3 regions of the Glutamicibacter sp. NPDC055354 genome follow, and region 1 is predicted to be linked to each of the others. Evidence: predicted binding sites of a transcription regulator. Region 1 holds the regulator's gene; each other region holds the start of a gene.
The links. The regulator LexA, encoded in region 1, represses DNA repair genes until DNA is damaged. The targets are predictions, from matches to a motif close to TCGAACANNTGTTCGA.

Region 1 (3,276 bases):
TGTGCCAGGGTGAAGCCAGCATGAAGTCGCTGGTCGAACAGTTCAGCAGCGAACGCGACACCTGCCTGTTTGGAACCATGACCTTGTGGCAGGGCGTGGACGTGCCAGGCGATTCTTGCCGGCTGGTCATCATCGACAAGATTCCTTTCCCGCGCCCGGATGATCCTATCTCCAAGGCCCGTTCCGAGGACGTGGCCAAGCATGGCGGAAATGGCTTCATGCAGGTTGCCGCCACCCATGCGGCGATTCGCCTGGCCCAGGGTGCTGGGCGCTTGATTCGTTCGGTCGGGGATAAGGGCGTTGTGGCGATCCTTGATTCGCGCATGGCCACGGCGCGGTATGGCAGCTTCTTGAAAGCTACCCTGCCTCCGATGTGGCCGACTGTCGATAAGAAGGTCATTACTGGTGTTCTCAAGCGATTGAACCCGGGCGGGAAATAGCCGCAACCAGAATATGAACTTGAGCTGTCCTTCGGGACAGCTCGTGTTCTTTAACCGGTACCAGCATGATGCTTCCAGATGCACTAAGGTCTGTGACAAGAACTGATGAAGCTCGAATCGGAAGGCACCATGGAGTCCATGCAGGAATTGGCGCACCAAGCCGCGATCGACACCCACCAGCGGTTCGGGCATCGCCTCATGGGGTTGCCCGGAACGTGGATTGGACAGAGCTACAGCAAAGCGCATCGGTTGCGCGACGGAAGCATGCTCAGCAATCTCAATGGTTTCGCGCACCCGCTTGCGGAGTGGAACTATTGGTGGCAGGCGCACTATCTGGATGCCATCATCGATGAGGGCCGATCGTACTGGGACGAAGGCAACGAACACCGGGCGCGCGAAGCGCTTGCCCGGGCCAACGGCCTATTGCGCGGCATTCGAATTCGAAACTTCGGGATCTTGCCCAACTACTTCTTCGACGACATGGCTTGGCTTGCCCTGGCCAGCGGCCGCCTGTCAAAGTTCACGCAGCTGGTGACGGGGCACAGGAGCCGTCCTGCCGAGGCGGCAGTTCGGACGCTGGGACGGCAGCTCCATGCCGGCATGGATGGGGTGCTGGACGGCGGCCTGTACTGGTCCAGAAAGCGGGATTTCAAGAACACGCCAGCCAACGCGCCGGCGGCACTGTTCTTTGCCCGTACCGGGGAGAAAGAGACCGCGCGAGAGCTTCTCCAGTGGCTGGAAAAGAATCTGTTCAGCGTGGAGCGAGGACTGTATCTGGACGGACTTCGGTTGACCACGCAGGGACACGCCGTGGAACCAGCGGTCTACACCTATAACCAGGGCCTGGTGCTCGGGGCATTGCTTGAGCTTGGCGAGCCTGCTGATCTGGCTCACGCTCAAGTACTGATCGATGCCACCACGAAATCGCTGTCAACTGCTGCCGGGGTCCTCTCGTTCAACAGCGGGGGAGACGGCAACCTGTTCGCGGGGATACTCTGCCGATATCTGGCCCTCGCCGGTAATGATGTCCGCTTGGAAGCCCGGAGCCGGGAGCAGGCCAGGAGGCTGGTCATGGCAACGGCGCGCCATCTGGCTGACCAGGAGCCACGCCGGCTTTCGGCGGCAATCCAACGCTGGATGATCTTCTCGGCGGCCGCTCAATTCGAGTTGAACGCCGGCCAATAGCGGGTTAAACGAGAATTGCGCTGGTGCCAAGCACCAGCGCAATGACCGTACGTATTCTAGAGCGAGCGCATCACCGAGACGACGCGTCCCATGATCGTTGCGGCATCACCCAAAATTGGTTCGTAGCGCGAGTTCTGCGGAAGCAGCCAGGTGTGCCCGTCACGCTGCCGGAAAGTCTTTACCGTGGCTTCTTCATCGAGCAGGGCAGCTACGATGTCGCCGTTGTCCGCCGTCTGCTGGCGGCGGACAACTACCCAGTCGCCATCGCAAATCGCAGCGTCAACCATTGAATCGCCGGAAACCTTGAGCATGAACAGTTCGCCGTGGCCTACGAGCTGACGAGGCAACGAGAAAACATCCTCGACGGACTGTTCGGCAAGGATCGGACCGCCGGCAGCGATACGGCCAACCAGGGGAACCATGGTGGTGTCAGCGGAAGTGCTCAATTCAATGATCTTGGCGTCTTCGCTGGCATCTGGCTCGACCGGCTTCGAAACTTCGGCCTTCTCGGCGTCTTCGGCCAGCTGCAGAGGCAGCAGGATTTCCATTGCGCGCGGACGGCGTGGATCTCGACGGATATAGCCGAGCTTTTCCAGCTGGCTCAGCTGGTGGGTGACGCTCGAAAGGCTCTTGAGCCCCACTGCGTCACCAATCTCACGCATCGATGGTGGATAACCGTTCTTGCCGATTGACCGCTGGATCGTCTCCAGGATCTTCTTTTGGCGAATCGTCAGCGAACGTGCATTCGATCGGGGAGTGCGTTGTGAAGCTGACATGAGATTTTGCCTTCCCTAGCAATCATTCGAAAGTTCGTAAGTCCAAACTGTCGGCGCTAGATGGTGAGATGTTTTCATTGCTCGTCTACTTCGAAATCTTAGTAGATAAGCGAGCTTCTTTCAAAGATTTGTTCGAAAACTTCTGGACAAGTTCCGCAAACCTCTGTTAGAACAGATATACGAGGTTCGAACAAGTTTTCGAATCTACGCTTTCGAATACAAATTCGCATCACTTGAATTTCTTGAGGAGACAAAGTCATGGCAACCGTCGCACTTGACTCAAATCAGACCCAGGCACCACTGAAGATCCGCATCAACCGTCGCGGATGGGCCGTGCTTGTGGGTATGCCCATTTTCGCACTCACCATCGCCGCAGCTTTCTTCATCTCCATGTTTGCCTCTGACGCGCATGCCGCAGCCGATACTCCTGTTGGAGTCGGAACCGTTGATGTCACCGTTATTCCAGGGGATACGCTGTGGAGCCTGGCCCGGGATTACGCCACCGGTTACGACGTGACCTCGGCAGTGGGCCACATCGCCGAACTCAATGCCCTGACCGGCAGCGAAATCCAGGTCGGCGAAACCCTCTCGATTCCGGTCCTTGCCGGCTAGCTTCCCCAGCTTGCTTCGAGTTTGTTACCTGTGGCCGTAGCGGATTCACCGGCAGGCGCGCTGCGCACGTAGACTTGATGCGTGAATGACCGCAGTGAACTTTTGAGTCAGCTGCCCTTGCGTGAGAATCTCCGCGGGCTATCCCCTTATGGCGCACCACAAATTGACGTGCCCATCCAGCTGAACGTCAACGAGAACACCCATCCGTTGCCACCGACAGTCGTCGATGCCATTGCACAAGAGGTGGCCAAGGCGGCGGCAAC
Region 2 (3,276 bases), on a different contig from region 1:
CCCGAATAAGTACCAGTCAGCTGGTTGGGGCATCGTCAGTGCGGTGATGTGCGCAGGCCTCTTGGCGGGATGCTCCGTAGTCCCGGATTATTCGGGTGATACCTGCGATGGACGTAAACCGGTTGGCTCTCTGGAGCAAGCCGGCAGGGACCTAGTGGCTGCCGCCTACGCCGCCGATCGGGACGGTGTATGCCGAGTGACCGCACCTTTCCCAGGCGGAGTTCTGGACGATTCAATGGTCGCCATGACTCGGGAAATCCTGGCCGAACGGGGCATCACCCCACAGAACGTCACTGTGGTAACTGGAGAACAGATGGGAAGTGGTGTGGCCGTCCAATTGACAGACGGCAGCAATAACGCTTCCCGCGCGATCGACATCAGCGGCACGGTCGTCCGCGACGACGGATTCACGGTGGGCCTGCCGCCAGAGCTGTATCCCGAGGTTCCGGAGCACCCTGCATCACCGTCTGCATCGACAGATTCTGCTTCCCGATAGCGCCAGTTACACAGTGAAACGTCCAACGCGACGTCCGTAACCGGAACCCGTACCGGCACGTAGAGGAAAGTACTATAGGGGAGGCGTGCGGTGATGTCATGCTTCACTTATCCGAAGCATGACACCAGCGTTGTTCGGTTAGGCCAATTCGCGGAACCCAAGTCGCTTATATAGATTTAGTGCAGCACCGGAAGTTCCATCTCCGATCCGCAAACTCAGGGTGTCCGCCCCATGCTTCTTGCATGCAGACACGGCAGCGGCAATCAAGGTGTGGCCCAGGCCATGCCCTTGATGGAGGGGATCAACGAAAAGATCGATGATGAATGGGCCGAATAGATCCTCATCCCAGATCGATTTCTCGACAACAAAGATCGCCCCAATCGGCCTTCCCTGTCGCAACGCGACAAAAGAAGCATTTTCGAGGAACTGACCAAACTCGTTGGCAAAAGTTTCTTCCATCTCGGATTGCGCTTCTTCAAGAGTCCCGGCCGCAATTCCGGGTGGGTACGCTGCGAAATACGGATCAGCTAGCTCTGTCGCGGATGAAGATTCTGTATGGCAAATTTCTGCGTACGGAGAAACAGCGGGAGCGAAATCTGCGTTCTGAAGAACAGCTTGTAAAACATCAGAGGGCATGGCAAATCCATTCGTAGGTCTTCTGAACTGATTGAGAGAAAACTTCATGAATGGAACATGACTTGAATCTAGCATCCAAAAAATCAGTGGTCTACAGAAAATTTTCCAATACTTTTGACGTGTTGAGTAGGCTCAGCTGGCTTTCGACGAAAGTGTCCCGAAAGCCGGTCACAAATAGGATCGCGCCACGTGCTGACTCGCATCGCAGAAGTTTCATGGATTTACAGGAACACCGGCTGTTCCGTATGCCCCGTCCGTGTAGTGACCGGTGAGGGGGCGCGAAACGGAACGGTGTGGCGCTGCCTCATGATGTCGAATGCTTGCACAGAAAACAATTGCTGTCGGATGGCATGCACCGCGGACGATGCCATTGCGCGGAACATTTGGCCAGGTTCGCTATGTTGTTGCATTGCGGATCAGCGGTTGCGGTGCCCCTGGTTGGCGGCGTGAACCGAACGTCGAATTTTATCCGTTTTCCCGCTCGTGCAACACAGAGCATGCGCTCGCCGCTCATTGGCATCTACGAGATAGCTGCGAACTTGGGGAGGGGACGCACACGTGACAGGCACAAGCGGGAATCCAAGGGCCCGGTACCTCGAATGGGACGTCGTGGTCCGATCTGGATTCATGGGGACGCTGGCTCACCGGTCGACATTCCGGGTGGATGGACGAGCACGCATTGCGCTCGCCGTGCGCAGGATCAGGGGTTTGGAGAATTAACTGTGAGTTGCGTCCATTCGTACACGTATTCGAAGTAGTTTTCGATTAGTATGGCCTCGTGGCTATTTCATCGCAGAGTAAAAGAACTGATCTGACTCGCCTGGTCGTCAAGGGTGCACGCGAGCACAACCTGAAAAACGTGGACATTGATCTCCCGCGTGACGCAATGATTGTCTTTACCGGCCTTTCCGGTTCGGGCAAGTCCTCCTTGGCCTTCGACACCATTTTTGCCGAAGGCCAGCGCCGCTACGTCGAATCGCTCTCTGCCTACGCCCGCATGTTCCTCGGCCAGGTGGACAAGCCCGATGTGGATTTCATCGAGGGCCTGTCGCCAGCGGTGTCCATCGACCAGAAGTCGACCAGCCGCAACCCGCGTTCCACCGTGGGCACGATTACCGAAGTGTACGACTACATGCGCCTGCTCTGGGCCCGCGTGGGCCGTCCGCATTGCCCGATCTGCCACGAACCGATCTCCAAGCAGACTCCGCAGCAGATCGTCGACCAGCTGATGGAGCTACCGGAGAAAACCCGCTTCCAGATCCTCGCCCCGGTAGTGCGCTCGCGCAAGGGCGAATTCGTCGACCTGTTCGCGGAGCTCTCTTCCAAGGGCTTCGCCCGTGCCCGCGTTGACGGCACCACCATCCAGCTGAACGATCCGCCGAAGCTGGCCAAGCAGGTCAAGCACACCATTGAGGTGGTCGTCGACCGCCTGGCCATCAAGGAAGATGCCCGCCAGCGCTTGACTGACTCCATCGAAACGGCCCTGGGCATCGCCGAAGGACGCGTGCTGGCCGACTTCGTGGACCTGGACGAGGATGATCCCCAGCGCCTGCGCGCGTTCTCCGAGAACCTGGCCTGCCCCAATGAGCATCCACTGGCCATCGATGAGATCGAGCCGCGTACTTTCTCCTTCAATAACCCGTTCGGTGCCTGCTCGGCCTGTTCCGGCATCGGCACCAAGCTGGAAGTCGATGAGCACCTGATCGTCCCGGATACCGAGGTCACCCTGGCCGAGGGTGCGATCGCCCCATGGTCATTGGGCAAGGCCACCACCGAATACTGGAACCGCCTGATCGAAGGCCTGGGCCATGAGCTGGGCTTCACCATGGACACCCAATGGCAGGACCTGCCGGCTGCTGCCCGCGAAGCGATCCTGAACGGCAAGGACCACAAGGTGGTCGTGCAGTACAAGAACCGCTTCGGCCGCGAGCGCAAGTACTCCACCGGCTTCGAGGGCGTCATCTCCTACGTGCACCGCAAGCACCAGGAAACCGAATCGGATCACGCCCGCGACCGCTACGAGCAGTACATGCGCCAGATTCCGTGCCCTACCTGCGGCGGCGCGCGCCTGAACCCGGCGTCGCTCTCGGTCTTGGTGGGCGGGCGTTCCATCGCTGAAGTTGCCGCCATGGACCTGCGTAGCG
Region 3 (3,276 bases), on a different contig from region 1:
CGGGCGTCTTTAGTCTAATGCGTCACGGTGAACCGGCAGACCATTTACGCGGGCAGTGAAGTAATGCCTGCCTAATCCTCATCGTTTTCATAGCTTTGCGCACTGGCGAAGATCGCATCCTTTGGCATCGCCAAGCCCAGATGCGCCCAGGCCCCGGGCATGGCAATACGACCGCGCGGGGTCCGGCCCATCAGCCCTTCGCGCACCAGGTATGGCTCTGCGACGGTCTCGACGGTTTCGGTTTCTTCACCCACGGCGATGGCCAGGGTCGATAGCCCCACCGGTCCCCCGCCGAATTTGGTGCACAAGGCTTCGAGCACACCCCGGTCCAGGCGATCAAGGCCACGTGCATCGACCTCGTACATATCCAAGGCGGCCTCGGCCGCTTGGGCATCGATCTCTTCGAGCTTATGCACCAGCGCCCAGTCACGCACGCGACGCAGCAGGCGGTTGGCGATACGGGGCGTACCGCGGGAGCGTCCGGCGATCTCGGTGAACGCGGCCGAAGTGACGCTCAGATCAAGCATCATGGCCGAACGGCGCAAAACCAGTTCAAGCTCCTTGACCGCGTAGAACTCCAGATGGCCAGTGAAGCCGAAGCGGTCACGCAACGGGCCGGGCAATAGTCCGGCGCGCGTGGTTGCGCCAACGAGGGTGAAGGGCGGAAGCTCCAGCGGAATGGCCGTGGCGCCGGCGCCCTTTCCGACGATGATATCTACGCGGAAGTCTTCCATGGCCATGTAGAGCATTTCCTCGGCCGGCCGGGACATGCGGTGGATTTCATCGAGGAACAGCACCTCGCCTTCGGTCAACGACGAGAGGATCGCGGCCAAGTCACCGGCGTGTTGGATCGCTGGGCCGGAGGAAATGCGCAATGGCGCGTTCATCTCGGCGGCGATAATCATCGACAAGGTGGTCTTGCCCAGGCCCGGCGGGCCAGAGAGCAGAACGTGGTCCGCGGTGCGTTCGCGGATTTTCGCTGCTTCAAGCACCAGCGAGAGCTGCTGGCGCACTCGGGATTGGCCCACGAAGTCGTCGAGGTTCCGCGGGCGCAGGGCCGCTTCGATTACCCGTTCCTCGGGTTCGCTGCCGGCATTCGTGAGCCCGGTAGAGTCATTCATGATCAGTTGATCCTCTCGCAGACCGCTTAGGCGCGGGTTCCGCTGGACATGCTGCGCAGTGCAGCACGCAAGATTTCTGCGACGTTGCCGGTGGCAACGACATCTGGATCAGCCTTGGACAGCGATTTCAGGGTGCTGGTTGCATCCTTTTCGCTCCAGCCCAGGCCGGTCAGCGCCTCGATCACCTGCGGTTCCCAGACGCTCGCGTTGCCGCCGCCAGAAACCGGGGCCGCTGGCGCGCCAGTCGGGATCAGCTTGCCGTTCAGTTCCAGCACGATGCGGCTCGCGCCCTTGGGGCCAATGCCCGATACCTTGGTGAAAGCGGCGGTGTCCTTGGTGTTCGCCGCGATGCGGACTTCCTCCGGAGAGTGCACCGCCAAGATGGCCAAGCCGGTGCGTGGCCCGATGCCCGATACGGAAACCAGGACCTCGAAGACATCGCGTTCCTCAGCGGTAGCGAAGCCGAAGAGGGTCATCGAATCCTCGCGGACCACCATGGAGGTGAATACCGTAGCCTCGCGTCCTGCCTGCAGGGTGGACAGCGTCCCGGGGGTGGCATTGACCAGCATCCCGAAGCCGTTAACGTCAATTACCGCGGTGTTCAGGGCTACCGCCTGCACGGTGCCGGTCAATGAGCTGATCATGCCACTCCTTGGGATATATGTTCGATCGAACCCAGTTTATCGAAGATACCTACGAATATCGATCCGCCGCGTTCCCCGGTGGGTCGAGGCCGCTGCCGTGCTGGCCGGCTAGCGGCGCACTGCGCGGCGCTTGGCCGACGCCTCGGCGGCAATCCACGCCTGCTGCGCACCGGTCAGCTGCGACGAACCACCGGCATTAGCCGCGGAGGCCGAGGCATTCGAGCCGGTGGCCGCACCGCGCCAACCGTGGGTAATCGCCAAAGCCACCGCATCAGCGGCGTCGGCAGGCTTAGGCGGTTCATCGAGCCGGCAGATCTTGGCAACCATCTTGCCGATCGCCGCCTTGGTGGCCTGTCCCGAACCGGTAACCGCCGCCTTGACCTCGGTCGGCGTGTGCAGGGCCACGGGTATCCCGCGTCGCGCTGCCGCGGTGATGACAACACCGGTGACCTGCGCGGTGCCGATGACCGTGGAGACGTTCGCCGAAGCGAACACGCGTTCCAAGGCGAGCACATCGGGCTGATGAAGATCCAGCCATTCGTCGATGGCGTTGGCGATCTTCAAGAGCCGGGCATCGAGCGGAGTGCCCGGAGGGGTGCCGGCGACGGTGACGTCCACCAGCGAAACTTGCCTGTTTGCAGCGACGTCGACCACGGCAAGACCGCAACGGGTCAGGCCGGGATCGACGCCAACAACACGTAAGGCCAAGCCTTACTGCTCTTCGTCCAGCGCGGCGCGAACCTCGTCGGACAGATCAGCGTTGGTGTAGATGCCCTGGACATCATCCAGTTCTTCCAGCGCGTCGTAGAGCTTGAGGAACTTGCGAGCTCCATCAACGTCCAGGTCGACCTTCATCGATGGAATGAATTCCATTTCGTCGGACTCGTAGGCGATGTCCGCTTCATCCAGTGCAGTGGCCACAGCGCGCAGGTCCGAAGGATCGCAGACGATGGCGAAGTTCTCGTCCTCGTCCATGATCTCGTCGGCACCGGCGTCCAGCACGACCATCAGCAGGTCGTCTTCGGTCAACTCGCCCTTGGGCAGGCGGACAACGCCCTGGCGGTTGAACAGGTAGGCGACCGAACCCGGGTCGGCGATGGTGCCGCCGTTGCGGGTGATGCCCACGCGCACCTCGGAGGCTGCACGGTTCTTGTTGTCGGTCAGGCACTCGATCAGCAGGGCCGAGCCCTGCGGGCCGCGTGCTTCATAGATGATCTCGGTGTAGTCGACGACCTCGCCGGTCAGGCCTGCGCCGCGCTTGACGGCGCGGTCGATGTTGTTGATCGGCACGGAGTTCTTCTTGGCCTTGCTGACAGCAAGTTCCAGTGCCGGGTTGCCGGCCATGTCGGCGCCGCCGGCACGGGCGGCAACTTCAATGCCCTTGATGAATTTTGCGAAGGCCTTGGCGCGCTTGGCGTCGATCGCGGCCTTCTTGTGCTTGGTAGTTGCCCATTTGGAGTGGCCTGACATGCTTTAAGCGTCTCCTCGCGTGAGATTGATGAAAAATTGGT

Region 2: a site for LexA is predicted at 1,870-1,885, ahead of uvrA (excinuclease ABC subunit UvrA). Genes of this name have one in related genera too.
Region 3: a site for LexA is predicted at 1,775-1,790, ahead of ruvA (Holliday junction branch migration protein RuvA). Genes of this name have one in related genera too.

The regions. Positions count from the first base shown of each region.
Region 1 is NZ_JBSHMB010000002.1:599,421-602,696, forward strand. It holds gene ACWICV_RS13025 (ATP-dependent DNA helicase) at 1-440, shown strand, start outside; gene ACWICV_RS13030 (glycoside hydrolase family 76 protein) at 546-1,625, shown strand; gene lexA (transcriptional repressor LexA) at 1,682-2,401, opposite strand; gene ACWICV_RS13040 (LysM peptidoglycan-binding domain-containing protein) at 2,660-3,013, shown strand; gene ACWICV_RS13045 (histidinol-phosphate transaminase) at 3,095-3,276, shown strand, end outside.
Region 2 is NZ_JBSHMB010000001.1:866,653-869,928, reverse strand. It holds gene ACWICV_RS03990 (hypothetical protein) at 1-496, shown strand, start outside; gene ACWICV_RS03985 (GNAT family N-acetyltransferase) at 635-1,180, opposite strand; gene uvrA (excinuclease ABC subunit UvrA) at 1,911-3,276, shown strand, end outside.
Region 3 is NZ_JBSHMB010000001.1:687,623-690,898, forward strand. It holds gene ruvB (Holliday junction branch migration DNA helicase RuvB) at 72-1,121, opposite strand; gene ruvA (Holliday junction branch migration protein RuvA) at 1,148-1,765, opposite strand; gene ruvC (crossover junction endodeoxyribonuclease RuvC) at 1,874-2,473, opposite strand; gene ACWICV_RS03135 (YebC/PmpR family DNA-binding transcriptional regulator) at 2,477-3,235, opposite strand; gene pdxT (pyridoxal 5'-phosphate synthase glutaminase subunit PdxT) at 3,239-3,276, opposite strand, start outside.